3 regions of the Curtobacterium sp. Csp2 genome follow, and region 2 is predicted to be linked to each of the others. Evidence: predicted binding sites of a transcription regulator. Region 2 holds the regulator's gene; each other region holds the start of a gene.
The links. Region 2 encodes HrcA, which represses chaperone genes, less so after heat shock. Its sites were predicted from a motif close to TTNGCACTCGNNNNNNNCGAGTGCNAA; they were not measured.
Positions count from the first base shown of each region.

Region 1 (9,493 bases), 1.6 Mb from region 2:
CCGCTCCGCGACGTCGAGGACACCGCCGCCCGCTTCGCCGCCGGCGACTTCAACCAGCGTCTCGAGGCGGACACCCCGAACACCGAGGTCGGCCGCCTCAACCGCTCGCTCAACGCGATGCTCGAGCGGATCGACTCGGCGTTCGAGGACCGCGAGCGCACGATCGACCAGATGCGCCGCTTCGTCGGTGACGCCTCGCACGAGCTCCGGACGCCGCTCGTGTCCCTGCGCGGGTACGCCGAGCTGTACCGGATGGGTGCCCTCCGCAAGGAGGAGGACGTGGCGCAGGCCATGGAGCGCATCGAGAAGGAAGCGCAGCGGATGGGCCTGCTCGTGCAGGACCTGCTGCAGCTCGCGCGCATCGACGAGTCGAAGCCGCTGGAGCTCGGACCGGTCGACCTCGTCGCGATCGCCCGCGACTCCGCCCTCGACACGATGGCGTCGAACCCGGACCGCGAGATCCAGGTGCTCGTCGAGGACTCCGTCACCGGGGTGAGCGTCGCGCAGCCCGTGCGACCGACCCTGGCGAAGGGCGACACCGGCGAGGTGCCCGGTTCACCCCCGTCGGCGAACACCACCGGGCCGATCGCGTTCTCGCGGCAGACCATCGCGCGGCTGCGTGCCCGTCGGACGCGGGCGATGGGCGTCGAGGGCGGCGTGCCCACCGACGAGACCACCCCGCTGCCGACGATCGTGCTGCCGGCCCGCCCGCCGATCGTGCTGGCGGAGGAGAACAAGATCCGCCAGGTCGTCACGAACCTGATGGGCAACGCGATGCGCTTCACCGAGCACGACGACCCGATCGAGATCGGCATCGGCGTGGACGACGAGCGCGGGATGGCCCACATCGACGTGATCGACCACGGCGAGGGCATCCCGCCGCAGCTCCGCGACAAGATCTTTCAGCGCTTCTGGCGTGCGGACACCTCGCGGGCCCGGGACACCGGCGGTTCGGGGCTCGGCCTGGCGATCGTCTCCGGCATCGTGCAGGCGCACCACGGGTCGGTCGAGGTCTTCGACACCGAGGGCGGCGGCGCCACCTTCCGCGTCTGGCTCCCCCTGCTCCCCCGCGACTACACCCCGACGCCCGCCGCCTGACACCACCGCCGGCGCGGCCCGCGCGCCTCGCCCCGCCGAGCCCGCCCCGCCGAGCGTGCCACATGTGGGCCTCTCGTCGCCGTCGCCCGACCGGAATCGCTCAGCCGGCGGATCGCGTGCGGCGTGTCCTGCCCGCTCGATCGGCGAAGGCACGGCGGAGCCGCTCGAACAGCACCGCCGGACGTGCGACGTCGACCGCGGTCGCGTGGATGACGAGCCACCCGTTGACGGTGAAGCCGTTGCTGCGACGCTGGTCTCGGCGCCAGGTGTCCTGATCGCGGTGGTGGTCGCCGTCGTACTCCAGCGCGATGCGGTACTCGGGCCACGCCATGTCGACGCGGCCGAGGAACGTTCCGGCGGCGTCGAGGACGTCGACGTTCAGCTCCGGCTCCGGGAAGCCGGCATCGACCACCCCGAGCCGGAGCCGCGTCTCCATCGCCGACTCCGCACCGACGCGGATGCGCTCGAGCGCTGCGCGCGCGGTCCGGACGCCGCGGGCCCCGGGCACGATCGACGCGGCGAGGTCGTCGGGCGTGGCCAGGGCATGATCGCGACGCACCATGTGGTCGCCGAGCACGACGAGATCCGCGGCGGAGAGGAGGTCAGCGCACTCGAACCAGCTCTGCGCCGGGCTACTGGCCCGGCCCAGCGGGGTGTCGCGCACGTCCGACGTCGGCAGCCGATGGCCGACCACCCCACGGCGGCGCATGGCGACCGTGCCGTCGGACGAGACGTGGACGACGTCGTCGATGCCGGCGCCGCGAGGGAGCGGCGCGCCCCAGATGCCCGCCGCGGTGGTGTGGCTGAAGCGCTGGCCGTCGCGTAGCACGACCGACAACGCTTCGACCTGCCCGACCTCGGCTCCCGCGGGAGCGCGGACGCCGTGGACCGGGACGACGAGGTCGGTGCGCCGCAACCGCTCCTTGCCGATGCCCGCTCGGAGCGCGTCCGCGACGGTGAACACGGTCTGGCCGAACGGGACCGGGAGCGAGCGGGGCTTCGACATGCCGACGATCATGGGCCGTGCACTGACACAACCAGCCCCGCGGAGCCGTGACTGTGGAGAACGACGGAGGACGGGCCTCCTGTGCGAAGCCATGCGCCCGCCGCGAGCGGGCAAGACATGCCGCGTGCAGAACGCGGACTGGGCAGAACCGGTCGACCCGCGACGTCCACCGCGACAGAAGTGGCCCGCTCGGCGGCACCCCCCCCGCACGCGGAAGGGCCCCGCACGCGCAGCGTGCGGAGCCCTTCCGTCAGGACTCTTTAGAAGTCCATGCCACCCGTGGGGTCACCGGCCGGCATGGCCGGGGCCTTCTCGGGCTTGTCGGCGACGACGGCCTCGGTCGTGAGGAACAGACCGGCGATCGATGCAGCGTTCTGCAGCGCCGAGCGCGTGACCTTGGCCGGGTCGATGATGCCCGCGGCGACGAGGTCGACGTACTCACCGGTCGCGGCGTTGAGGCCGTGACCCGACTCGAGCTCGCGGACCTTGGCGGCGACGACGCCCGGCTCGAGACCGGCGTTCAGCGCGATCTGCTTGAGCGGTGCGTCGATCGCGACGCGGACGATGTTCGCACCGGTCGCCTCGTCACCCTCGAGGGAGAGCGAGTCGAGCGCGACGGACGCCTGGATGAGGGCGACGCCACCACCGGCGACGATGCCCTCTTCGACAGCGGCCTTCGCGTTGCGGACGGCGTCCTCGATGCGGTGCTTGCGCTCCTTGAGCTCGACCTCGGTCGCGGCACCCGCCTTGATGACGGCGACGCCACCGGCGAGCTTCGCGAGACGCTCCTGGAGCTTCTCGCGGTCGTAGTCGGAGTCGGTCGCCTCGATCTCGCCGCGGATCTGCTTGACGCGGCCGGCGATCTGGTCCTCGTCGCCAGCACCCTCGACGATGGTCGTCTCGTCCTTGGTGATGATGACCTTGCGGGCCTTGCCGAGCAGGTCGAGGGTCGCGTTCTCGAGCTTGAGGCCGACCTCTTCCGAGATGACCTGGCCGCCGGTGAGGATCGCGATGTCCTGCAGCATGGCCTTGCGACGGTCGCCGAAGCCCGGGGCCTTGACGGCGACGGACTTGAAGATGCCGCGGATCTTGTTCACGACGAGGGTCGCGAGGGCTTCGCCGTCGACGTCCTCGGCGATGATGAGGAGCTGCTTGCCCGCCTGGATCACCTTGTCGACGACCGGGAGCAGGTCCTTGATGTTGGAGATCTTCGAGTTGACGATGAGGATGTACGGGTCCTCGAAGACGGCCTCCTGGCGCTCCGGGTCCGTGACGAAGTACTGCGACAGGTAGCCCTTGTCGAAGCGCATGCCCTCGGTCAGCTCGAGCTCGGTGCCGAAGGTGTTCGACTCCTCGACGGTGACGACGCCTTCCTTGCCGACCTTGTCGATCGCCTCGGCGATGAGCTCGCCGATGGTGGAGTCAGCGGCCGAGATCGACGCGGTCGCGGCGATCTGGTCCTTGGTCTCGATGTCCTTCGCGTTGGCGAGGAGCTGGTCGGAGACGGCGGCGACGGCCTTCTCGATGCCGCGCTTGAGCGACACGGGGTCGGCACCGGCGGCGACGTTGCGGAGGCCCTCGCGGACGAGCGCCTGGGCGAGGACGGTCGCGGTCGTCGTGCCGTCACCGGCGACGTCGTCGGTCTTCTTCGCGACCTCCTTGACGAGCTCCGCACCGATCTTCTCGTACGGGTCGTCGAGCTCGATCTCCTTGGCGATGGAGACACCGTCGTTCGTGATCGTGGGGGCGCCCCACTTCTTCTCGAGGACGACGTTGCGGCCGCGCGGGCCGAGCGTCACCTTCACGGCGTCGGCCAGGGTGTTCAGGCCGCGCTCGAGGCCGCGACGGGCCTCCTCGTCGAAAGCAATGATCTTAGCCATGTGAGTTTCTCGTCCCTCCCGGACGTCGTCATGGGGGTCGTGCTGGCACTCAGCGTGAGCGAGTGCCAACGCCGATTCTGGCACTCGACGAGGTCGAGTGCAACACAGCCGGGAGGCACGGGTCGTCTTCCCAGGACACGCACCGACACGACGCGGTCGCGCCCGGCACCGCACGGCCGCGCCCGGCACGACGGACACCCGGGACGACGAACGCGCCGCCCCCGAGGGGACGGCGCGTTCCGGGTGTCGCGGTTCAGGCGGGGCGGACCGACTCGGCCTGCGGCCCCTTCGCGCCGGTGCCGACGTCGAACGTCACCGCCTGGCCCTCCTCGAGGACCTTGTAGCCCGACATGTCGATCGCCGAGTAGTGCACGAACACGTCCTGGCCCCCTCCATCGACGGTGATGAAGCCGAAGCCCTTCTCGGCGTTGAACCACTTCACGGTTCCGTTGGCCATGATCTCTTGCTCCCTGGTGGTGCTGGTGCAGACGACGGGTCGTCGTTGGTGCGGACGACAGGCCGTCGTCTGGCGATGACTCTGACCGAACAAGCGCGGCGTGGCAAGGGTTGTGACGCCCTTTCACGCCGATTCCGTCAGAATTCAACGTCCCGGAAACACCGCTGTAACGAACCCGGCGCGGGGAGCGTGTCAGCCGGCGTAGTCCGCGCCGAGCACCACGGTCACGTCGGCGTTCGGGAACGCCGCCGACTGCTGCACCGCGGAGACCCCGAGCGCCTGCGCGACGCCCTGCGCCACGGCTGCCTGCGACTCCTGCTGGTAGTACACGATCGTCGCGGTGGTGCCGGTCGTCCCGGCGTCCCCGGTCGAGCGGACCTGCCAGCCGGCGTTCCGCAGCGCGGTCGAGCCCTTCGCCGCGAGCCCGGTGGTCGAGGTGCCGTTCAGGACGACGACGCTCGTGGCACCCTGCTCGGCGGGGGTCGCGGCCGTCGGCGCCTGGGTCTCGGACGGCGACGGGGTCGCTTCGCCCGAGGGCTCACCGGTCGCCGGCGCCGAGGCGGACGCGGACGACGACGGAGCCGGCGAGGACGTCGACCCCGGGAACGAGTAGCTGCCGTTGAGGAGCGCGAGCACGAGCACCCCGATGAGCACGAGCACCCCGGTGGCGAGCGCCGCCCAGGCGAACGCGATCCAGCCGCGGCCACGACGCCGGGCACCGCGGTGCGCCCCGACCCGGGGGCCGTCGGTGACGTCGTCGAACCGGTCTCGCGGGAATCTCTGGGTCATCGTTCCTCTTCACGGGGATCGGTCGTCGTGCCGGGGGCGACGAAGGAGCGCGTCGCGCGGGCACGGGTGCGGGCGTGCCGGAGCCGCTGCAGTCGCGTCACGAGCTGCGGGTCGTACGCGAGCGCCGCCGGCAGGTCGATCACGCGGTTCAGCACCTGGTAGTAGCGCGCCGGCGACATGTCGAACTCGACCCGGATCTCCGCTTCCTTCGTGCGGTCGTGCCGCGCCCGCTCGTGCTCGAAGGCGAGCACGTGCTTGTCGAGCTCGCTGAGCTCGTCGGCGGGGATGGTGGTCACGGCACTTCCGGTCACGGTCGGGTAACGGGTCTCGCACATCGTAGGGGTGGCGGGCACGCCGACCCTGGTACGCGCCTGGACTGTCGCGAAGCCCGCGTTCAGGCTCCGGGCGCGCGGAACCAGCGCATGCGGACGCCGAACGGGTCGGACACCGCGAGCGCGACGCCGTCGAGCGACAGGGTCGCGAACGCGTCCGGGTCGTGGGGGTCGACGTCGTCGGGCAGGGTGGCGGCCACGCCGCGCAGGATCCCGGTCCGTTCGAGTGCGACCCAGCGCACGCCGCGCTCGCGGAGCCGGTCGACCACCCGCTGCCGGTCCGCGCCGGGCACGTAGACGAGCGTCCCGGTCGTCAGGACCACCGGTTCGCAGTCGTCCGGCAGGGCGTCGAGTGCGCGGTCCAGGTCACCGGGCAGCGTGCCCCGGATCCGGACGGGAGGCACGGCGAGCGTCGCGCGCGCCGCCGCACCCATCAGGGCGGTGCGGTCCGTCGCCTCGGGCGGGACGGCCTCGACCAGGCGGTCGAACGCGCCGGGCTCGGCCAGGTCGATCGGGTTCGGGTCGAGGGCCACGCGTGCACCGATCCGGATCGGCGTGGCACGCGGCGCGGGCACGGCACCGGAGACGGCGACCGTCAGGAGGATCGACGGCTCCGCGACCGCGGTGTGCACCCGCACCCGCTCGTCGCGCACCCCGTCACCGGGCACGTGGTCGAGCGTCACGCGGTCCGGGATCGAGCAGAGCCCGGCAGCGGCGCCCGCGTCGACGAGCCCCAGCGGCCGCTCGGTCGCCGCGGCGAGCGCCTGCAGGACCGGGACGACCGGACCGAGGCGACGCGGGTCGTTGGCCTGCACCGTGGCGGCGGCGAGGGCCGCGACCAGGGTGGGGCGTGCCTCCCGGCCGAGCGCGCGCAGCGCACCGGGGTCCGCCGGGTCCGCGCCGAGCCGCCGGGCGACCGCGAAGACCAGCTCGGGCTGCCGCTGCTGCTCCGGCACCGCCTCCAGGAGCGCGACCAGGTCGTCGTCCACCGAGCGTGCCCAGGCCGCGTACGACGGTGAGACCGGGGCGATGCGCTCCGCGTAGGCGGCGTACCGCTCCCGTGTCCCGGTCACGGTCGGTACATGCCGACGTGGCGGATGCCGGCCTCGTCGTACGGGGTGCCGAAGCGGGCGAACCCGTGCCGCTCGTACAGCCCGGCCACGTACTCCTGCGCGTGCAGCACGAACGGCTCGTCGCCGTGGGCGGCGAGCACCGCGCCGACCAGCCGGTCGGCGATCCCCTGCCCGCGGTGGTCCGGGTGCGTCGCGACCCGACCGACGACCCACGCCGGTGCTGGGGTGCCGTCGGGGTGCGGCTCCCCCGCGGCCGGGCGGACGAGCCGGAGGTACCCGACCGGATCGTCGTCCGCTCCGAACCACCAGTGCTCGGTGTCCGGGTGACGGTCGCGGCCGTCGAAGTCCTCTGCCGTGACCCGCTGTTCGAGCGCGAACACGCGGTTCCGGAGGACGACGATGCCGTACAGTTCGTCCGTCGTCAGACGGTCCCAGCGGGCGTGGCGCACGGAATGCTCGGACATCGTGGCGAGTTTACTGAGGTGGCCGGGCAGCCCGTCGACCCGGCCGGAAGCAGGAGGAACACATGACGTACAACGTCGACAAGTCCGACGCCCAGTGGCGCGAGGAGCTCTCCCCGGACCAGTACGCCGTCCTCCGGCAGGCCGGGACCGAGCGCCCGTGGACCGGTGAGCTGCTCGACGAGGAGCGCGCCGGCGTCTACACGTGTGCGGCCTGCGGAGCGGAGCTGTTCAAGAGCGGCACGAAGTTCGACTCCGGCTGCGGCTGGCCGTCGTTCTACGAGTCGGTGCGCCCCGAGGCCGTCCAGCTCATCGAGGACAAGTCCCTCGGCATGGTCCGCACCGAGGTCCGCTGCGCGAACTGCGGGGGCCACCTGGGGCACGTCTTCCCGGACGGCTTCGGCACCCCGACCGGCGACCGCTACTGCATGAACTCGATCTCGCTGAACTTCGAGGCCGCGGAGTGACCCCCGACGCGCCCCGGTAGAGTGGGCGCGTCAGCCGGCATGGCGCAATTGGTAGCGCACCGTACTTGTAATACGGGGGTTGCGGGTTCGAGTCCCGCTGCCGGCCCTCTCCACCACCTGCGGTTCGGTCGTCCGTGCCTCAGTACAGTTGTGGGGTGAACCGGCCCCGTCTGCTGCTCGTCGCCCTGGTCGCCTGGGTCGGTGTCTTCCTCCTCACCGCTGCGTGGGTGCTCGCGACACCGATCGGCAACGGCCCGGACGAGTCGAACCACTTCGCGAAGGCTGCGGCGACGGTCCGCGGACAGTGGACCGGTGTGCCCACCGGCGCGCAGGGGATCACCACCGTGCGCGTGCCGCAGGCCGTGACGGACCCGCAGGGTGCGGTGCCGTGCGCCGCGCGGGACGCCGCGAAGCCGGCCACGTGCATGCCCGCGTTCTCGACCGCGTCCGGGGACGTCGAGGTCTCGACGGGCGTCGGCGACTACTTCCCCGGCTACTACCTGCTCGTCGGCTGGCCCACACTCCTGGTCGAGGGGGCGCACGGGTACCTGGCGGTGCGGCTCGTGTCCGCGCTGGTCGTCTCCGCGCTCGCCGCGGTGGTGGTCCTGGTCGGGGCGGCGCTCCGGCACCGCCACGCCCTGCCCGCGTGGGCGGCCGTCGCCGTCACCCCGATGACCGTGTACGTCGGGGCGCTCGTCAACCCGAGCTCGGTCGAGATCGCCGGGTGCGCCGCCCTCGCCGCGGTGACCTGGCTCGTGCTCCACGACGGTGCGGGACGGCGGCTGCACTGGTGGCTCGCCCTGCTGGTGGTCTGCGGGGTCGTCGCGGGGTCGATGCGCACGTCGTCGCCCCTCATGGTCGTCGTCGTGGTGGTCGGGGTCCTGCTGACCGACGTCCCCGCCGCGCTCCGGCTCCTGCGCCGTCGCTCCGTGCTCACCGCCCTGGGCGCCGCGGTCGTCCTGCTCGTGCCGGCCGTGCTCTGGTCGGCCTTCGTCGCCGGCCCCGCTGGCTACATCCCGTCGTCGCCGGAGCGCTACGGCTTCGTCGAGGGCACGCTGAAGACACTCGCCCTCACGCCGAAGTGGGGCGAGCAGATGGTCGGCGTGTTCGGCTGGTTCGACACCACCCTGCCCGCGTGGATCGTCACGGCGTGGGCGATGGGGATCGGCCTCGTCGTGTTCGCCGGGCTCGCGGTCCGCCGTCGCGCGCTGCCCGGCACCGTGTTCCTCGTCGCCGCGACGGTGCTCGTGCCCGCCGTGCTGCAGGGCATCGGCGCCGCGGACTACGGGATCATCTGGCAGGGGCGGTACGGGCTGCCGCTGTTCGTCGCGACGCTGATCGTGGTCGGGCTCGCCGCCGACCGGGACGTGCTGCGGACCCGTGCCCTGCGACCGCTCGTCGTCGTGGTGCCGGTCCTCGCCGCGGTGGGGCAGGTCGTCGCGTTCGCGGTGGTGCTCCGGCGTTACGCCGTCGGGGTCTCCGCGCCGTGGAGCGAGGTCCTCGGTGCCCAGGCCTGGCACCCGCCTGGCGGCACGGTGCTGGCGTTCGTCCTGCTGCTCGTCGGCCTCGCGATGGTCGGCGCCGCGCTCGCGGTGACGACGCCGGCGTCCATGGGATCGGTGCTCGCCGGGCGCCGTGCAGGCGGGCAGCCGGCCGTACCGGCGCACCACGTCGCAGCCGACTGAGGCCGCGGTCACGGCGAAGGGCCCGGATGATCGCTCATCCGGGCCCTTCGGCGCGTGGAACGCGGATCAGGGGGCGTTCCGGGCGCTCGACGCGGTAACCAGCCGGCCGTGTGACGAGGATGACACCACAACGGGGGACGTGTCCACAGATCGGTGACTCTTCGCGGCTTCCCGCACGGATGTGCAGGATCCGGCCGCCGCGACTGCGTTCCCGCAGGCAGCCGCCCGGGGTCAGCGGCCGCCGG
Region 1 is NZ_CP054593.1:593,464-602,956, reverse strand. It holds gene HUN59_RS03000 (sensor histidine kinase) at 1-1,098, shown strand, start outside; gene HUN59_RS02995 (hypothetical protein) at 1,199-2,104, opposite strand; gene groL (chaperonin GroEL) at 2,365-3,984, opposite strand; gene HUN59_RS02985 (cold-shock protein) at 4,238-4,441, opposite strand; gene HUN59_RS02980 (LytR C-terminal domain-containing protein) at 4,634-5,230, opposite strand; gene HUN59_RS02975 (DUF3263 domain-containing protein) at 5,227-5,526, opposite strand; gene HUN59_RS02970 (DUF2332 family protein) at 5,625-6,635, opposite strand; gene HUN59_RS02965 (GNAT family N-acetyltransferase) at 6,632-7,099, opposite strand; gene msrB (peptide-methionine (R)-S-oxide reductase MsrB) at 7,162-7,563, shown strand; tRNA gene HUN59_RS02955 (tRNA-Thr) at 7,597-7,669, shown strand; gene HUN59_RS02950 (DUF2142 domain-containing protein) at 7,719-9,248, shown strand; gene HUN59_RS02945 (aldo/keto reductase) at 9,480-9,493, opposite strand, start outside.
Region 1: groL (chaperonin GroEL) is a predicted target of HrcA. The motif match lies at 4,027-4,053, and genes of this name have one in related genera.

Region 2 (9,493 bases):
ACCTCGCCGTCGCGAAGGAGGTCCTCGACGCCGCCGGGATCCGCTACCTCGACCCCCGCGGGGCGTTCTACCTCTGGGTCGACGTGTCGCACGCCGCCGCCGGCGACGTCGCGGAGTGGGCCCTCGCGTTCCTGCACCGCGAGCACGTCGCGGTCGCGCCCGGCAGCGCCTTCGGTCGCTCCGGCGAGGGCTGGATCCGCGTCTGCCTCGCCGCCACCGCGGACGACCTCCGCCGCGGCCTCGGCGCGCTGCCCGCCCCCGCCACGGTGGCCGTCTGACGGACTGGAGGCGCGGGGCGGCCCCGCCACGCGCCTCCAGTCCGTCCTCCACACCACCTGGTGCGGCGCCCGCCGTCCACAGGTGTGCCGGCGCTGCGCGCTCCGCGCGCACAACCGTGGGACAATCGTTCGACCGTCCCGACCCCTGAGGAACCGTGAGCCCACAAGCATCCGCGCCACTCGAGCCCGCCGCGACCCCGGCCGGGTCGATCCGCAACTTCTGCATCATCGCGCACATCGACCACGGCAAGTCGACGCTGGCCGACCGCATGCTGCAGATCACCGGCATCGTCGAGGACCGTGCGATGCGCGCGCAGTACCTCGACCGCATGGACATCGAGCGCGAGCGCGGCATCACGATCAAGTCGCAGGCCGTCCGCATGCCGTGGGAGCTCGACGGGCAGACCTTCGCGCTCAACATGATCGACACCCCGGGGCACGTCGACTTCTCGTACGAGGTCTCCCGGTCCCTCGCCGCGTGCGAAGGTGCGATCCTGCTCGTCGACGCCGCCCAGGGGATCGAGGCGCAGACGCTCGCCAACCTGTACCTGGCGCTCGAGAACGACCTCGAGATCATCCCGGTCCTCAACAAGATCGACCTGCCCGCCGCGGATCCGGACAAGTACGCCGCGGAGCTCGCGCAGCTCATCGGCGGCAAGCCGGAGGACGTCCTGCGCGTCTCCGGCAAGACCGGCGTCGGCGTGCCCGAGCTGCTCGACCGTGTCGTCGGCTCCGTGCCCCCGCCCGTCGGGACCGTCGACGCATCGCCCCGCGCGATGATCTTCGACTCCGTCTACGACAGCTACCGCGGCGTCGTCACCTACGTCCGGATGGTCGACGGCACGATCAAGCCGCGCGAGAAGGTCCAGATGATGTCGACGGGGACGACGCACGAGATCCTCGAGATCGGGGTGTCCTCGCCCGAGCCGAAGCCGACGAAGGGCCTCAGCGTCGGCGAGGTCGGCTACCTGATCACCGGCGTGAAGGACGTCCGCCAGTCGAAGGTCGGCGACACCGTCACGACCGCGCAGAAGCCCGCGACCGAAGCGCTCGCGGGCTACACCGACCCGAAGCCGATGGTGTTCTCGGGCCTGTACCCGATCGACGGCTCCGACTACCCGGACCTCCGCGAAGCGCTCGACAAGCTCAAGCTGTCCGACGCGGCGCTCGTCTACGAGCCGGAGACCTCGGTCGCGCTCGGCTTCGGCTTCCGCTGCGGCTTCCTCGGTCTGCTCCACCTCGAGATCATCACCGAGCGCCTGTCCCGCGAGTTCGGGCTCGACCTCATCACCACCGCGCCGAGCGTGATCTACGAGGTCACGAACGAGGACAACACCGTGACCGAGGTCACGAACCCGTCCGAGTTCCCCGGCGGCCGCATCGTCGAGGTCCGCGAGCCGATGGTCCGTGCCGCGATCCTCGCGCCGAAGGACTACGTCGGCGCGATCATGGAGCTCTGCCAGTCGCGTCGCGGCTCCCTGCTCGGCATGGAGTACCTCGGCGAGGACCGCGTCGAGATCCGCTACGAGATGCCCCTCGGCGAGATCGTCTTCGACTTCTTCGACCAGCTCAAGAGCAAGACGCAGGGCTACGCCTCCCTCGACTACGAGCCCACCGGCGACCAGGCTGCTGACCTCGTGAAGGTCGACATCCTGCTGCAGGGCGAGCAGGTCGACGCGTTCAGCGCGATCGTGCACCGCGACAAGGCGTACGCGTACGGCACGCTCATGACCGAACGACTGCGCAAGCTCATCCCGCGCCAGCAGTTCGAGGTCCCGATCCAGGCGGCCATCGGTGCGCGCATCATCGCCCGCGAGAGCATCCGGGCGATGCGCAAGGACGTCCTCGCGAAGTGCTACGGCGGTGACATCACCCGCAAGCGCAAGCTCCTCGAGAAGCAGAAGGAGGGCAAGAAGCGCATGAAGATGGTGGGTCGCGTCGAGGTCCCGCAGGAAGCCTTCATCGCCGCGCTCTCGGGTGACGTCGAAGAGAAGAAGAAGTAGCGCGGAGCCCGGGCGGGCAGGTGCGCCCGAGCCGCCCGGGTAGGCTTGCCGCATGAGTTCCCGCGGCAGCTACCGGACCGCCCTGACGTACGGCGCCGTGGGCGCGACCCAGGCGGCGGACCTCATGACCTACCCGCCCGAGGGCTTCGTCCCGGCGGAGTCGCGGGCCCGGATCGGGCACGGCGACCAGCGCTTCGAGACCGCCGTCACGCAGACGCTGTCCTGGCAGATCCAGGAGCGCAGCGGCATCCGGGTGCGCGTCGAGGACCAGCCCGACGATGACGAGGTGCGCTACAACCCGGTGACCTTCGACGAACGGGGCGTGCCGATCGCGCCGGCCTCGATCGGGACCCCGCGCGTCGAGAAGTTCGCGGCCGACGGCACACCGCTCCTGACGGCCGGCACGACGGCCACGCTCGAGATGCACGCGTTCGGGCAGACCGTGCACGCGCCGGTCCGGGTCGTGTCGATCATCGACGAGACCGACCGCAAGGGCTTCGCCTACGGCACGCTCGAGGGTCACCCGCTGTCGGGCGAGGAGTCGTTCGTGGTCGAGCGCACCGCCGACGGGTCGGTCTGGCTGCAGGTCCGGCAGTTCTCGCAGCCGGCGAGCCCGAAGTGGCGCTTCCTGTCGCCGCTGCTCAAGCGGCAGCAGAAGGTCATGGCGGCGAAGTACCTCGAGGCGCTGCGCGGCGACTGACCCTGCGCTGCGCGACGACTGACGCCGCGCTCCGCGACGGGTGCGCTACCGCAGCGGAGGGAGCGCGGCGATCGCGTCCTCGATGAGCCCCGCGTCCTGCACGCAGTCCCGCGCGACCGTGACGGCGTTGGTCGTGCGGAGGGCGTCGACGTCGTAGACCCCGGTCGCGACGGCGAGGAACGGGATCCCCGCGGTGTCCGCGGCCTCGCCGTCCCGCGGGGTGTCCCCGACGATCACGGCGCGGGTGCCCGCCAGTGCGGCGGCGGCCCTCGCGGTCACACCGGACCGGTCGACCTCCTCGTCGCCGAAGAACGAGTGCTCCCAGTCGAAGGCGTCCACGGCGAACCCGGCGCCGGCGAGCTTCACGCGCGCCCGGTGCTCGGAGTTGCCGGTGAGCAGCCCGTTCCGCCAGCCCAGGGCGGCGAACCGCTGCACGAGCGCGGTCGCCCCCGGCGCGGGCGAACGACGGTCACCCCGCCGGTGCCGCTCGTCGGTCAGGTCCCGCAGGTGCCCGGTGACGGTGGGAATGAGCGCGTCGTCGAGGTGGTGCGCCCGGACGTGCTCGGCGATGAGCCCCGCGTCGGTGCGCCCGTGCTGGTGCCCGACGCGCAGGGCGAGGTCGCGACCGACGGCCCGTTCGAGCGCGAGGTGGTAGAGGTTGCCGGGCGAGACGGCGTTCAACACGAGGGTGCCGTCGATGTCCCACAGCACCGTGGTGGGGACGGTGTGGTGCTCCATGCCCTCCATCATGACCGAGAATGGAGTCCATGCCGAGTGCTCTGCCGATCGCCGACCCCGCGCCGTCGGACGGCCTGATCACCCCCGGCCCCGGAGCGGGCGACGTCCCCTTCGGCGTGTACGTGCACGTGCCGTTCTGCCGGGTGCGCTGCGGCTACTGCGACTTCAACACCTACACGGCGTCCGAGCTCCGAGGGGTCCGCCGCGACGACTACGCCGGCCACGCGGTGCAGGAGATCGCCTGGGCGGCCGAGGTGCTCGACCGCTCCGGCGTCCCGCGCCGACCGGTCTCCACGGTGTTCTTCGGCGGCGGCACCCCGACGATGCTCCCTGCGTCGGACCTCGCGATGATCCTGCGGGCGATCGACGACACGTGGGGGATCCTGCCCGGGGCGGAGGTCACGACCGAGGCGAACCCGGACTCCGTCGACGCGGACGCGATCGGCACCCTGCAGCGCGCGGGCTTCACGCGGATGAGCTACGGCATGCAGTCCGCGGTGCCGAACGTCCTCGCGACGCTCGACCGCACGCACGACCCCGAACGGGTGCCCGTCGTCGTCGACCTCGCGAAGCAGCACGGGCTCGACGTCTCGCTCGACCTCATCTACTCGACGCCCGGCGAGTCCCTGGACGACTGGCGGACGTCACTCGACGCGGCGCTCGCGTGCCGGCCCGACCACGTCTCGGCGTACTCGCTCATCGTCGAGGAGGGCACGGCGATGGGCCGCGCGGTGTCCCGCGGCGAGCTCCCGGCCCCGGACGACGACCTCGCCGCCGACATGTACGAGCTGGCGGACCGGGTCCTCGGTGACGCCGGCTACACCTGGTACGAGGTCTCGAACTGGGCCCGGGCGGACGCGGACGGCAGTCCGGCGCAGCACGCGAGCCGGCACAACCTGTCGTACTGGAAGGGACACGACTGGTGGGGGATCGGACCTGGCGCGCACTCCGCGGTGGCCGGCACCCGCTGGTGGAACGTGAAGCACCCGGCCGCCTACGCGAACCGGGTGCTCGCGGGGGAGTCACCGGCAGCCGGCCGCGAGACGCTCGACGACGAGACCCGGTACGTCGAGCGCGTCCTGCTCGCCGCGCGGGTCCGCGGCGAGCTCACCACGGCGGAGCTCCGTCCGTCGGCACGCGAGCGCGTCGCCGGGCTCATCGCGCGCGGACTCGTGGACGGTTCGGCCGCGGTGCGGGGGCGGCTCGAGCTGACCCTGCAGGGTCGGCTGCTCGCGGACGCGGTGGTCCGCGAGCTGCTCGACTGACCTGGTCCTGCTCGAGCGGCCTAGTTCTTGATGAACTCGATCGTGAGCGGGTACTTGTAGAGGTCGCCACGGTTCGCTGCGATGGCCGCCATGATCGCGAAGACGATGACGAGCACCCCGATGATCGGGAGCAGCACGAAGCCGATCAGGACGATGCAGAGCAGCCCGGCGACGATGTACGCGATGGCCGCGGTGATGTGGAAGTTCAGCGCCGTGCGGGTGTGCTCCTTGATGAACGACCCACGGTCGCGGAGCACCAGGTAGGCGATCAACGGCACGAGGAAGTTGAAGAAGATGCCGCCGACGTGCGTCAGGGTCGCCCACAGCCGCTGGTCCTCCGGCGACATCGGCTGCGGGACCTGGTACCCCTGCGGGTACTGCGGTCCGCCGGGGTTCGCCGGCCCCCCGGGCTGCTGGTCGTAGGGCCCTCCGGGCTGCTGTCCGTAGCTCATGCCCAGAGCGTAGCGGGAGGGGCCCGCCCGGGTCCCGGTCCGTCGGCGGTCGGGCGTAGGATCAGCAGTCGAGACGTCCGAGTGCCAGCATCGAACGGAAGGGGTCCGGATGGTCAGCGAACGCTCCCTCGAGGTCCTCAAGGCCATCGTGCGGGACTACGTCGCGTCGCGCGAGCCCGTCGGCTCGAAGTCGATCGTCGACCGCCACGCCTTCGGGGTGAGCGCGGCGACGATCCGGAACGACATGGCCCTGCTCGAGGACGAACAGCTCATCGTGGCCCCGCACACCTCGTCGGGCCGGGTGCCGACCGACAAGGGGTACCGGGTCTTCGTCGACCACCTCGCGGCCGCCCGCCCGCTGTCCAGCGCGCAGCGCCACGCGATCGAGACGTTCCTCGGCACCCCGAACGACCTCGACGAAGTCCTCGGCCGCACCGTCCGGCTGCTCAGCCAGCTCACGAACCAGGTCGCACTCGTCCAGTACCCGTCGATGGTGCGCGCGCGGGTGCAGCACATCGAACTCGTCCGCCTCGGCGACACGCGGCTCATGGTGGTGCTCATCACCGACACAGCCCGGGTCGAGCAGCGCGTCGTCGAGACCGACGTCCCGCTCGACGAAGACGCTCTCGCCGAACTGCGCTCCGTGCTCAACGGCGCGTCCGTCGGGTTGCTCCTGCACGACGTGCCCCGGGCGCTCCGGGCGGTCCCGCAGCAGCTCCGCCCCGACGCCCAGACGCTCGCCGGTGTCGTCGTCGCGACGCTCATCGAGCAGGTCGCGGCGAACCGACAGGACCGCCTGGTGATGGCGGGGGCGGCGAACCTCGCGAAGAGCGAACGCGACTTCTCCGGCGGATTGTTCCCCGTGCTCGAGGCGATCGAGGAGCAGGTCACCCTGCTCCGGCTCTTCGGGGAGATGCAGCTGGACGACGTCGCGGTCGCCGCGAGCATCGGCGCCGAGAACGCCGAGTACGGGCTCGACGCCACGAGCATCGTCGCGGGCGGCTACCTGGCCGGCGGCGGCGAGGTCGCGCGGCTCGGGGTGCTCGGGCCGACGCGGATGGACTACGGCACGAACATGGCCGCGGTGCGCGCCGTCGCACGGTACCTGTCCAAGCTCCTGGGCGAACATTGACCGACCCGGCCCCCGACGGGCACAGGCCGCCCCGCCCGGGTGATCCGTGCCTCCAGACCGACCTGACCGGCGGCGAACGCCGCACCGACCGAACCGACTGAGGGATACGTGGCAGACCACTACGACGTCCTCGGCGTCCAGCAGGACGCCTCCGATGCCGACATCAAGAAGGCGTACCGCCGGCTCGCGCGCGAGCTGCACCCGGACGTGAACCCGAGCCCGGACGCGGCCGAGCGCTTCAAGGACGTGACGCACGCGTACGACGTGCTGAGCGACCCCGAGCAGCGGCGGCGGTACGACGCCGGACCGCAGGCGGACAGCCCCTTCGGTGGCGGCGCCGGCGGGTTCAGCGACATCTTCGACGCGTTCTTCGGCGGCGGCGGCGGTGGCGGGCGGGGCAACGGCCCGCGCAGCCGGGCCGAGCGTGGACAGGACGCCCTGCTGCGCATCGAGGTCGACCTCGACGAGGTCGTCTTCGGCACCCACAAGGACGTCGAGGTCGACACGGCCGTCGTCTGCGAGACCTGCAACGGCTCGTGCTGCGCGCCCGGCACGAGCCCGCGCACGTGCGACATCTGCGGCGGCAGCGGCCACATCCAGCGCCAGGTCCGATCGCTCCTCGGCAACGTGGTGACGAGCGCCCCGTGCGGCACCTGCCGCGGCTACGGCACCGTCATCCCGAGCCCCTGCCCGACCTGCCAGGGCCAGGGCCGCGTCCGTGCGCGCCGCACGATCCCGGTGGACGTCCCCGCCGGCGTCGAGACCGGGCTCCGACTGCAGATGCCCGGTCAGGGCGAGGTCGGTCCGGCTGGTGGCCCCTCGGGTGACCTCTACCTCGAGGTGAAGGTCCGCCACCACGACGTCTTCAGCCGCGACGGCGACGACCTGCTCGCGACGCTCGAGGTCCAGATGACCGACGCGATCCTCGGCGCGCACACCACGATCGACGGTCTGGACGGCCCGGTCGAGCTCGAGCTGCGCCCGGGCGTGCAGAGCGCCGACGTGCTCGTGATCAAGGACCGCGGGGTCACCAAGCTCCGCGGCAACGGTCGCGGCGACCTGCGCGTCGGCGTGCAGGTCGTCACCCCGACCAAGCTGTCGCACAAGGAGCGCCAGCTCGTCGAGCAGCTCGCGAAGTCGCACAAGGCCGCGAAGCCGCAGCTCGCCCGGTTCCAGCAGGGCATGTTCGGCAAGCTGCGCGACCGCTTCCTGCACTTCTGATGGCGTCCCTCCACCTGGTCGACCCGGGCACGCTCGACGGCGTCGGGGTCGGTGACACCGTCACGCTCGACGGTCCAGAGGGCCGGCACGCCGTGTCGGTCGCGCGGGTCCGTGTCGGCGAGGCCCTGCGCATCGCCGACGGCCGCGGCACGGTGGTGGCCGGGACGGTCGCGTCGACGGGTCGCGACGAGCTGACGCTCACCGTCGACGCCGTCACGGTCGAGCCCGCGCCCCGACCAGCGCTCGTGCTCGTGCAGGCGCTCGCGAAGGGCGGCCGCGACGAGATGGCGGTGCAGGCCGCGACCGAGATCGGGGTCGACCGCATCGTCCCGTGGGCGGCGACGCGGAGCGTGTCGCGGTGGGACGGCGCGAAGGTCGGGAAGGGTCGTGCCCGGTGGGCCGCGATCGCGCAGGAAGCCGCGAAGCAGGCCGTCCGGTCCCGCGTCCCCGAGGTGGACGCACCGGTGACGACGGCGCAGCTGGCATCGTCGTCGGGTGTCGGCCCGTCGTCTGGTGTCGGCCAGGAGGATCGGCGTGCGCTGGTCGTGCTGGACCCGGTGGGCGCGGTGCGGCTGTCGGCATGGGAACCGCCGGCGGACGTCGACGAGATCGTCCTGGTGGTCGGTCCGGAGGGCGGGATCGACAGCGCCGAGTTCGACCGGCTCGAGCGCGCCGGTGCGGTGCGGGTGCGGCTCGGCGACACGGTGCTGCGCACCTCCACCGCGGGCCCGGCTGCCCTGGCCGTCCTCCAGACGCGGCTCGGACGCTGGTAGCGGTGGACCGGGAAGGTCCGGCGTCGGACCCGCGTTCTACGATGGACCAATGAGCACCAGCACCCCGAGCGTCTTCTCGAAGATCATCGCGCGCGAGATCCCCGCCACCGTCGTGGCCGAGGACGACCGCGTGATCGCGATCGAGGACATCGCGCCGCAGGCCCCGGTGCACGTGCTCGTGATCCCGAAGACCGAGCAGTACCGCGACGTGAGCGCCCTCGCCGCGGGCGACCCGGAGCTGTTGGCCCACGTCGTCGCCACCGCCCAGCGCATCGCCGACGAGCGCGCGGACGGCCAGTACCGACTCGTCTTCAACACCGGCGAAGCCGCCGGCCAGACCGTCTTCCACGTGCACGCGCACGTGCTCGCGGGCGAACTGCACGAAGGGAACCTCCTTGCCGGTTGACACGACCGCCCACCACGACGCCGAACCGTCGGACGTCACCGTCGACATCCAGGTCGACGGCATCGCGATGGTCCAGCTCCTCGGTCCCCAGGACCGCCTGCTCAAGACCGTCGAACGGCAGTACCCGGGCGTGCGGGTCCTGGTCCGCGGCAACGAGGTCACCCTGACCGGCCCGGAGCGGGACGTCGCCCGTGCCCACGCGCTCGTCGACGAGCTCGTCGGGATGGTCCGACGGGGCCAGGACATCGGGCCGTCCGACATCCCGGTCTCCGCCCGGATGCTCGACGACGACCGCAAGCCCTCGGACACGTTCGGCACCCCGATCGTCTCGAGCCGCGGCAAGTCGGTGCGTCCGAAGACGGAGGGGCAGCGTGCCTACGTCGACGCCATCGACGAGCACACCATCACGTTCGGCATCGGTCCGGCCGGTACCGGCAAGACCTACCTGGCGATGGCCAAGGCGGTCCAGGCCCTGCAGCGGCGCGAGGTGAACCGGATCATCCTGACCCGCCCCGCGGTCGAGGC
Region 2 is NZ_CP054593.1:2,214,409-2,223,901, forward strand. It holds gene HUN59_RS10720 (pyridoxal phosphate-dependent aminotransferase) at 1-278, shown strand, start outside; gene lepA (translation elongation factor 4) at 434-2,281, shown strand; gene HUN59_RS10730 (DUF1990 family protein) at 2,334-2,981, shown strand; gene HUN59_RS10735 (HAD family hydrolase) at 3,027-3,719, opposite strand; gene hemW (radical SAM family heme chaperone HemW) at 3,749-4,984, shown strand; gene HUN59_RS10745 (DUF4870 domain-containing protein) at 5,005-5,436, opposite strand; gene hrcA (heat-inducible transcriptional repressor HrcA) at 5,546-6,568, shown strand; gene dnaJ (molecular chaperone DnaJ) at 6,677-7,789, shown strand; gene HUN59_RS10760 (16S rRNA (uracil(1498)-N(3))-methyltransferase) at 7,789-8,562, shown strand; gene HUN59_RS10765 (histidine triad nucleotide-binding protein) at 8,612-8,968, shown strand; gene HUN59_RS10770 (PhoH family protein) at 9,036-9,493, shown strand, end outside.

Region 3 (9,493 bases), 1.7 Mb from region 2:
GGCGATCGCGGCGGTGGCGGTCGCGACGGCGGGCAGGCTCGCGTGTTCGAGTTCGAGGTCGATCGGGGCGAGGAAGACCATCGCGGCCAGGAGCGCCCAGGTGACGTCGGCGACGACACTGCGGAGGGGCAGCGGCCTGGTGAACCCGCGCCCGTCCCTCACGGGTCGATCATCGCACGACGGCCGGGCGTGACGGCGGTCACGGGACGGGCGACATCGCCACGAGGGCGGCGGCGGTGACCGCGACGATGGCGGCGCAGGTGACGAGGGTGGCGATCACGTGCTTGGTCGAGCTCTCCATGCCACCCAGGCTCCCGTGGTGCAGGCCCTGCCGTCATCGTGCGGAGGGACGAACGGCCTCGTCCGCGAGGACGAAGCGCGCTCCGATCGAGAGCCGTGGCATGATCGCGACGTGACGACCGGTGCTTCCTCCGAGGTCGGTTCGCGCGTGCTTCGCCGCCGCCTCCGGGAGACGAGTTGCCCGACGTGCGGGCATCCGTGGGAGGAGCACCCGGGTGCTCCGACGTCGACGAGCGCGGTCTGCGACGAGTGCGTGTTCGACCGCGACCACGAGCAGGCCGCACCCGGGGCGACGCTGTGCCGCGCGGTCGTCCCCGCGGCGCTGTTCCGACGGGCGCAGCCGGAGCCGGCCCGTCCGAAGAGATGGCGGGACCGCTTCGTGCGGGTCGCCGCTCGAGTGGTCGAGGCTGTCCTGGACGCGTGGCCGTGACGGACGGGAGGCGCGTGGTCGCGCGACCACGCGCCTCCCGTCCGTCCCGTGGCGCGTCTAGATCGTGAGCTGCCCGCGCACGCGGTGCGCGATCGACACGGACTCGCCGCTCATCGCGGAACGCGGTGAGGCGAGGAACGCGACCAGGTCCGCGATCTGCTGCGGGCTCGACTCCCCACCGGCGCCCTGCTGCACCTGGGCGGCGGGCTCGTCCGTCACCGTGCCGGGGTTCACGACGTTCACCGCGACGCCGGACCCCGCGACCTGGTCGGCGAGGTTCTTCGCGATGATGCTCGTCGCCGCGTTCCGGAGCGACGTCGTGATGTTCCCCGCGAGGTAGGCGTTCTGCCCGCTGATGACGACGACGCGGCCGGAGCCGGCGCGCTGCTGGTGGGGGAGCACGGCGTTCGCCACCCGGAGGAACCCGAGCGCCTTGCCGTCAATCGCGGTCGCGACCTGCTCCGGATCCGACGCCTTCTCGGGGTCGAGGGTGCCGGCAGCGGGCGCTGCCGTGACGACGAGCACGTCGATGCGGCCGTGCTGCTCGAGCACGCGGGCGACCCCCGCGTCGACGGAGGCCTGCGACGCGGTGTCGATCGTGACGGCGTCCGGGCCGCCGGCGCTGCGGGAGGCGACGACGACGGTCGCGCCCTCGCGGCGGAGGGTCTCCGCGACGACGGCGCCGATGTAGCCCTGGCCGCCGACGACGAGCGCGACACGGCCGGTGAGTTCGAGGTCCATGACGGCCACGGTAGGCCGCGCTGACGATGCCCGTCCGCGCGATCCGGCCACCGCCCCCGCGCGATCCAGCCTCCAGTACCTCAACTTCTCCGACGGCGCCGCGGCCGCGGACGGGCCCTGGGCGAGCGGCCCCTCGTTCGACGGCAAGGGCGAGTACTCGTACCACGACGGCCCGACGTCCTCGGTGCCGATTCCGCCGCCGACGCACCCTGACGTGCGCTTCTACGGCACGACCGTGCTGCCGAACGTGGTCGAGAAGACCGCGGGCCTCGTGCAGGACACGCTCAACAAGGAGTGAGCGTCACGCCGGTCGCGGGGCGCGACCGGCAGACGGACGGGAGGCGCGGTGCCGGCTGGCACCGCGCCTCCCGTCCCGTCGCCCACTCAGCCCGGCAGGGTGGTGATGCTCGTCGTGTCGTCCTCGTGTTCCCGCGGCGAGCGGGTGAGGCCGGTGTACGCGCGAGCTGCCGCCCATCCGGCGACGACCGCGACCGTCCCCGCTCCCGCGGCGATCCACGGGAGCAGCCAGGAGCCGGTCCAGGCCTGCGGGGCGAGGAGCCACGCGAGGAAGCTCCCGACGGTGCCGCCGGTGGCTCCGAGGAGTGCCGCGGTGCGACGGTCGAGGGCCGTCGCGGTGAGGGCTGCCGTCAGGACGCCGACGGCGAGGAGCGCGTTGCCGAGTGCTGCCATCGCTGCCGTGCCCTTCCGGTCACTCGCCCCTCGAGCCGACGGCGAGCTGCTGGGCGCCGCCGCCGGTCGACACCTGGATCTTGCGGGGCTTCGCGGACTCCTTGACCGGGATGGTCACGCTCAGGACGCCGTTGTCGTAGGCGGCGCTGATGCGCTCGGCGTCCAGGTGGTCACCGAGCGTGAGCTGCCGCACGAAGGTGCCGGGCTGGCGCTCGCGCGTGATCCACTGCGAGCCCTCGGGTGCGCCGAGCGTGCGCTCGGCGCGGATGGTCAGGACGGAACCGTCCACGTCCACGTCCACCGAGCCCGGGTCGATGCCCGGCAGGTCGACGTCGAGGACGTAGTGGTCACCGCTGCGGTAGAGGTCCATGGGCATCGACCGGGGTGCACCGGCGCCGGCTCCGAGCAGGGAGCCTGCGAGTCGGTCGAGCTCGCGGAACGGGTCGAACTGCATCGTCATCGAGATCAACTCCTTCGTGGTCCTCGTTGAGTCCCCTCGACTCAACTGGCGTCCGTTTTAGCACTCTTGCCTCAGGAGTGCCAAAGGATCGCTTCGAGGTTGCTGAGGGTCGCGCGGTGCCGGTCAGGGTGCGGGCGGCGGGGTGATCTCGCGGTGCAGGCGCTCGAGTGCGGGGAGGGCCGCGGCGAGGGCGTGCACGTCCTCCGCGGACAGGTGCCCGAGGGCGTCGACGAGCACCGAGGTCGCAGCGTCGTCGTACGTGCGGAGGCGATCGACCGCGAGCGGGGTCAGGTGCACGGTGGTGCGGCGACCGTCGCCCCCGACCAGTCGACGCTCGACGAGTCCGGACTGCTCCATCGCGGACACGAGGTTGCTCACCGTCGAGCGGGCGAGGCCGAGGCGGGTCGCGAGGGCCGAGGGGGCGGCACCGGGAGCGTCCGCGCCCGGCGCCGCAGCGGCTCCGGCAGCCAGGGCGCGGAGCACCTCGACCTGCGCGTCCGGGATGTCGGGCAGGTCCGCCACGGCGCGGGAGGTCCGCAGCAGGGTCCGGCGGAACGGACCGATCCGGTCGCTCAGTCGTCGGGCGATCCGAGCGGTCTCGTCGCCTGTACCCGTCATGCTCGGCAACCTACCAGCAAGTTTTGTTTGCAACAAAACTACTTCGGGAGCACACTCGAGGTCATGGACACCACCACCTCGGTCGAGCACCCGGAACCGCCCCAGGACCTCTCCGGCATCGTCGGACACCGGTTCATCTACACGTACGCCAACGGCTGGCAGTACGAGATGTACGTCAAGAACGCCACGACCATCGACTACCGGATCCACACCGGGCACGTCGGTGGCCGGTGGGTGAAGGACCAGACGGTCGACCTCGTCGCCCTCGCGCCGGGCGTCTACAAGGTCTCGTGGAACGAGCCCACCGGCACGAGCGTCGTCGTCAACGTGCTGCCCGAGCAGCGCGTGCTGCACGGCACGATCTTCTTCCCGCGCTGGATCGAGCTCGACGGCTCCAAGACCGTCCTGTTCCAGAACGACCACCTCGACGAGATGCAGCGCTACCGCGACGAAGGCCCCACGTACCCGATCTACGTCGTGCCGGAGTTCGCGCACATCACGCGGTTCGAGCACGTCGGCGAGGACGACGAGACCGTCGTCGACACCGCTCCCGGTGACCTGCCGGCCGGGTGGGCGGACCGGACGAACTGATGGGCACCGTGCCGCTGCAGGGGACGGACCCCCGCACCACCCTGGCGACCCTGGAGCACCGTGGTCGCACGATCCGCGGCTGGCAGTGGGAACCGCAGGACGGCGCCGCCCCGGACGCCCCCGTCGTCCTCCTCGTGCACGGGTTCAGCGACAGTGCCCTCGGCGGGCACCAGCTGTTCGTGCAGACCGCCCGACACCTCGTCGCCCGCGGCGCCCTCGTCCGGAGCCACGACCGGCTCGGCCAGGGTGCCAGCGACGGCGAGTTCGCGGACATCACCCTCCGTGACGAGGTCGAACAGGTCGTCGCGATGATCCGCGCCGCGGACCGGGGGCAGGGCGTGCACGTCGTGGCGCACAGCCTGGGCGCCGTGGAGTCGGCGCTCGCCGCAGCGCGGGTGCCGGAGGCCGTCCGGACACTGACCCTGTGGTCACCAGCCGGCGTCGTGGTCGACGACATCACCGTGCACGACGCGATCCAGGGGCAGCCCCTCGCCCCGGCGCGCGAGCAGGGGTGGTTCGACTTCGGCGGGATGGTGCTCGGGACGGCGTTCATCGCGGACGTCCGGGACGGGCTCGACGTGTACGGCCCTGCCGCCGGGTACACCGGTCCGGCCGACGTCGTGCACGGCACCGAGGACGCGATCGTCCCGGTGTCGTACGGCCGCCGCTACGCCGAACTCCTGCCGGGGGCGACGCTCACGGTCGTCGACGGTGCGGACCACGGCTGGTCGGCGGTGCCGTTCCGGCAGCGGCTCCTGGCGCTGCTCGACGAGCGCCTCGGTCTGGTCTGACGCCCCCCGGCCCCCTGACGCAGGAGACCGGAGCGGCCCGTACCCGATCGGGTACGGGCCGCCGTGCCTACTGGCCCTTCCGCCACAGGTCGTGCAGGAGCCGGACCAGGGTCACGAGCAAGCTCGCGATCCCCAGCCACGGCACCTGACGCCTGCGGTCGGGCTCGGTGTCCTTCGACATCGAGACCACCTTCCGTGTCAGGGCCGGCGGACACGAGGAGCGGAGGCGGCCGAGGGCTGCACACGCGGGCGGACCTGCGTATGCTGGTCCCGAGCAAGTGAACTCGGGGGCGGTTGTGCGCCCTCGGCCTTCCACTCGGAGGGCAACCCGGAGCCCATCACCGTTGCCGCGGTGGTGGGCTTCAGCCTTGCCCGCAGGACGACCCGGCGAACCGCCCCACTGATGTGTAGCGTACCGGGCTGCTGCGGCCGGGCGAGCGGTCAGCTCACCTGGCCCGAGCGGGCGCCCGACCACAGGTCGACGTCGAGCACCCCGACGGAGTGCTCGTCGATCGACGCCAGCTCGTCGGCGGTGAACGACAGGTTGCCGAGCGCCGCGACGTTCTGCTCGAGCTGCTCGACGCGGGAGGCGCCGATCACGAGCGAGGTCACCCGTTCGTCGCGGAGCGCCCACGCCAGGGCGAGCTGCGCCAGGCTCTGCCCGCGGGCCTCGGCGATGCCGTTCAGCGCGCGCAGGTGCTCGACGACCTCCGGGGTCAGGGAGCCGGCGTCGAGGGACTTGCCCGCCGCGGCGCGCGAGTCCTCGGGGACGCCGTCCAGGTAGCGCCCGGTGAGCAGGCCCTGGGCGAGCGCGGTGAACCCGATCACGCCGAAGCCGAGGTCGCCGGCGGCGTCGAGCAGGCCCTCGTCCTCGATCCAGCGGTTGAGCATCGAGTACGAGGGCTGGTGGATGAGGAGCGGCGTCCCGAGGTCACGGAGGATCTCGGCGGCCCGGCGGGAGCGCTCGGCGTCGTACGACGAGATGCCGACGTACAGCGCCTTGCCCTGCTGGACCGCGGTGTGCAGGGCGCCCATCGTCTCCTCGAGCGGGGTCGAGGCGTCGAGCCGGTGCGAGTAGAAGACGTCGACGTAGTCCAGGCCCGTCCGCTGCAGCGACTGGTCGAGCGAGGCGAGCACGTACTTCCGCGACCCGCCGCCCTGGCCGTAGGGGCCTGGCCACATGTCCCAGCCCGCCTTGGTCGAGATGACCATCTCGTCGCGGTAGGGGCGGAAGTCCTCGCGCATGAGTCGGCCGAAGTTCAGTTCGGCGGCGCCGTAGGGCGGGCCGTAGTTGTTCGCGAGGTCGTGGTGCGTGATGCCGAGGTCGAACGCCCGGCGGCTGATGGCCCGCTGCGTCTCGAACGGCTTGTCGTCGCCGAAGTTGTGCCAGTAGCCCAGCGAGAGCAGTGGCAGGTCGAGGCCGGAGCGGCCCGTCCGGCGGTAGGGCATGGAGTCGTAGCGGTCGTCCGCGGCGATGTAGGACATGGGTCCCATCCTGGCCCGACGTGCCCGGACGCGGCCCGGTGCGCTCGGCGTCAGTCGGACAGGTTCGCGCTGATCGCGTCGAGCGCCAACGCCTTCGCCCGCACCGCCACGTCCCCGAGCCGGTCCGCCGTCGCCGCGACGAGCCCCTCGACGAGGATCGCCTGCGGCAACCGCGACGCCAGGGTCAGCTCGTCGCGGAACGTCAGGTCCGGCATCGTCACGACGAGGGCGACCGTGGCGGCCTGCGCGATCGGGCTCCGACCGAACGCGGTCACGGCGACGACGTCCGCCCCGGCCGCGGTGGCCGCGGCGACGGTCCGGAGCGTCAGCGCGTTCGCCCCGCTCCCGCTCACCACGAGGAGCAGGTCTCCGGGCCCGAGGAGCCGCGCGCTGATCTGCTGTCCGATGACGTCGGACTGCGCCTCGGCGGGGCGACCGATGCTCGTCAGCCGGGCGGCGGCGTCCTGCGCGAGCGGCGCGGACAGGCCGTTGCCCACGATGACGACCCGGCGTGCGTCGGCGAGCAGGGTGACCGCGCGGTCGAGCGCCCCGCCGTCGAGGAGCGCCGTCATGTCGTGCACCCGGTCGGCCAGTTGCGTGAATGTCGCGGTGACGATCCCGGCGGCGCCGTCCGGGGTCGCCCCCGTCGGACGCACCGGGGCGGCCGCGGCGTCCCGCGCGAGCAGGACCCGGAGCTGCTGGTACCCGGAGTACCCGAGGCTCTGGCACGTCCGGACCACCGTCGCGCGCGATGCCCCGGCGGCGTCCGCGACCTGCTGCGCGCTCAGCTCGACGATCTCGGCGGAGCGCTCGAGCAGCACGGCCGCGACGGTCTGCTCGGTCGGCAGCAGGGACGGCATGAGGCTCCGGATGGTGGCGATGACCGCGCCCGGCTGGTCGTTCACGGCTCGACCCTACGGGTCCGGCGCGCCCCGTGACCCCGACGGATCGTCCCGACGAGCGGGATCGCCCACCGCCCGGTGATGATCCGGGTGCGGACCGCGCCGCTGAGCTGGTCGATCGCCATCGTCACGACGACGACCACCAGGAGGAGCATCCCGACGACGTCCCACACGCGGAACTGCACGTTGTCGACGAGCATCTTGCCGATCCCGCCGGCACCGATGAGCCCGAGGATCGCCGACGCCCGGACGTTGATCTCGAAGCGGTACAGCCAGAACGCGAGCACGTCGGGCCGGGCGCTCGGCCACACGCCCCACCGCATCACCTGCCACCGCGAGGCCCCCACGGCCGTCGTCGCCTCGACCGGCCCGCGGTCGACGGACTCGAACGCCTCGTAGCCCCACTTGCCGAGCGTGCCGACGGACCCGATCGCGATCGCGAGCGCCCCGGTCCACGCGGTCAGGCCGGTGACGGACAGCATCAGGACGGCGATGACGACCTCGGGCACCGCACGCAGCACCGCGAAGACCGCACGGAGCGGGACCCGGACGACCGCGGGCGCGAGCCGGTCGGTCGCGAGCAGGGACAGCGGCAGCGAGAGGACGGCACCGAGCACGGTGCCGAACCACGCCATCGCGACGGACAGCAGGGTGGCGGACAGGGCGTCCGGCAGCGCCGACCACGCCGGGGGCAGGAACATCAGCCCGAGCAGGTGCGCGGACTTCGCGGGCAGCGCCGGCAGGGCGCCCCAGTCGAGGTCGACCCCCCACGAGGCGGCGGCGACGACCGTGACGACGGCGACCGCGACGAGCGCCCGGCCGACCCGACGAGGACGGGTCGGGCGCGCGGTGGCGGGGCGTGCCTCCCGGCCGGTGCCGGAGCCGGGGCGTGTCGGAGCCGGGCCGACGGCGACGCTCATCGGAGGAGCCGCTTCCTGGTGACGGAGCTGAGGAGCTCGAGCAGGACGACGAGCACGAGGACCTCCAGGATGACGGTGCTCAGGTAGTGGTACTGGTAGAACGTCCGCACCTTGTCGATGAGCATTCCGAGCCCGCCGGCGCCGACCAGGCCGATGACGGTCGACGCGCGGATGTTGAGCTCCAGGACGTAGACGACCTGCGACACGGCGGACGGGGCGACCTCGGGGAGCACCGCGGCGCGGTTCGCGCGGAGCCAGGTGGCACCGCTCGCCAGGGCCGCTTCCTGTCCGCCGCGGTCGACGCCGTCGAGCGCCTCGGACACGAGCTTCACGAGGATCCCGACGTTGAACAGCACCAGCGCGAGGACACCGGACAGCGCACCCGTCCCGACGACCGTCACGAACAGCGACGCGAACAGCAGGTCCGGCACGCTGCGGACGACGTTCATGACGAGACGGACGGCCGCCAGGAACGGACCGTTCGGGTTCGTCGCGCGCGACGCCGCGAAGGACAGGGGGATCGCCACGGCCGTGCTGACGGCCGTCGCGACGACGGCCATCTGCACGGTCTGCAGGAGCGCGGGGAGCGTCTCCGGGATGAACGAGTAGTCCGGCTGCACCAGCTGGACCAGGGTGGCGGACGCGTTCCGCGCGTTGGTCACGAGGGCTGCGACGTCGACCTGCACGGCGATCGCGGACCACACGGTGATCGCGGCGACGACCGCCACGACGGCGAGCGTGCGTCCGAGGGTGCGCGGCCGGCGGGGACGGCCCGTGCCGTCGGCCTGGAGGCACGGGGTGCGTCCGCCGGACCGCGTCGCGTCCGCCGTCGTCACAGCTGCACCGCCGGCGCGTCGAGGACGTCCTCGGCGGTGAGGGACCGGCCGTAGATCGCCTCGAACACCGACTCGTCGGCGTCGGCCCCGGGGCCGTCGTAGACGACCTCGCCGGCGCGGAGCCCGACGAGTCGGGTGCCGTACCGCCGGGCGAGGTCGAGGAAGTGCAGGTTCACGACGACCGTGATGCCGAGCTCGGCGTTGATCCGCTGCAGGTCGCGCATCACGACGTGCGAGGTCGGCGGGTCGAGCGACGCGACCGGCTCGTCCGCCAGGACCACCCGCGGCCGCTGCGCGAGGGTCCGGGCGATCGCGACGCGCTGCTGCTGCCCGCCGGACAGCTCGGCGGCGCCCACGTAAGCCTTCTGCACGATCTCGACCCGCTCGAGGGCCTGCATCGCGAGCTCGACGTCGTCCCGGTGCCACGCGCCGAGGAGCGACCGCCAGGCCGAGGTGTGGTGCAGCCGGCCCATGAGCACGTTGTTCAGGACGGTGGTCCGCTTGGCGAGGTTGAACCCCTGGAAGACCATCCCGACGTCCGCGCGCAGGTCCCGGAGCGCCCGACCGCGGAGGCCGTCCACGCGGGTGTCGCCGACGGTGATCCCGCCGGAGGTGATCGGGACGAGCCCGTTGATCGTGCGGATGAGCGTCGACTTGCCGGCGCCCGACAGACCCACGACGGCGACCATCTCGCCGGGGGCGATGTCGAGGTCGATGCCGCGCAGGCCG
Region 3 is NZ_CP054593.1:3,873,718-3,883,210, reverse strand. It holds gene HUN59_RS18885 (sensor histidine kinase) at 1-162, opposite strand, end outside; gene HUN59_RS18880 (SDR family NAD(P)-dependent oxidoreductase) at 788-1,471, opposite strand; partial or broken gene HUN59_RS18875 (manganese catalase family protein) at 1,545-1,769, shown strand; gene HUN59_RS18870 (hypothetical protein) at 1,856-2,161, opposite strand; gene HUN59_RS18865 (Hsp20/alpha crystallin family protein) at 2,181-2,621, opposite strand; gene HUN59_RS18860 (MarR family winged helix-turn-helix transcriptional regulator) at 2,745-3,239, opposite strand; gene HUN59_RS18855 (phenolic acid decarboxylase) at 3,303-3,830, shown strand; gene HUN59_RS18850 (alpha/beta hydrolase) at 3,830-4,621, shown strand; gene mgrA (L-glyceraldehyde 3-phosphate reductase) at 5,063-6,106, opposite strand; gene HUN59_RS18840 (MurR/RpiR family transcriptional regulator) at 6,157-7,011, opposite strand; gene phnE (phosphonate ABC transporter, permease protein PhnE) at 7,008-7,928, opposite strand; gene phnE (phosphonate ABC transporter, permease protein PhnE) at 7,925-8,764, opposite strand; gene phnC (phosphonate ABC transporter ATP-binding protein) at 8,761-9,493, opposite strand, start outside.
Region 3: HUN59_RS18865 (Hsp20/alpha crystallin family protein) is a predicted target of HrcA. The motif match lies at 2,679-2,705, and genes of this name have one in related genera.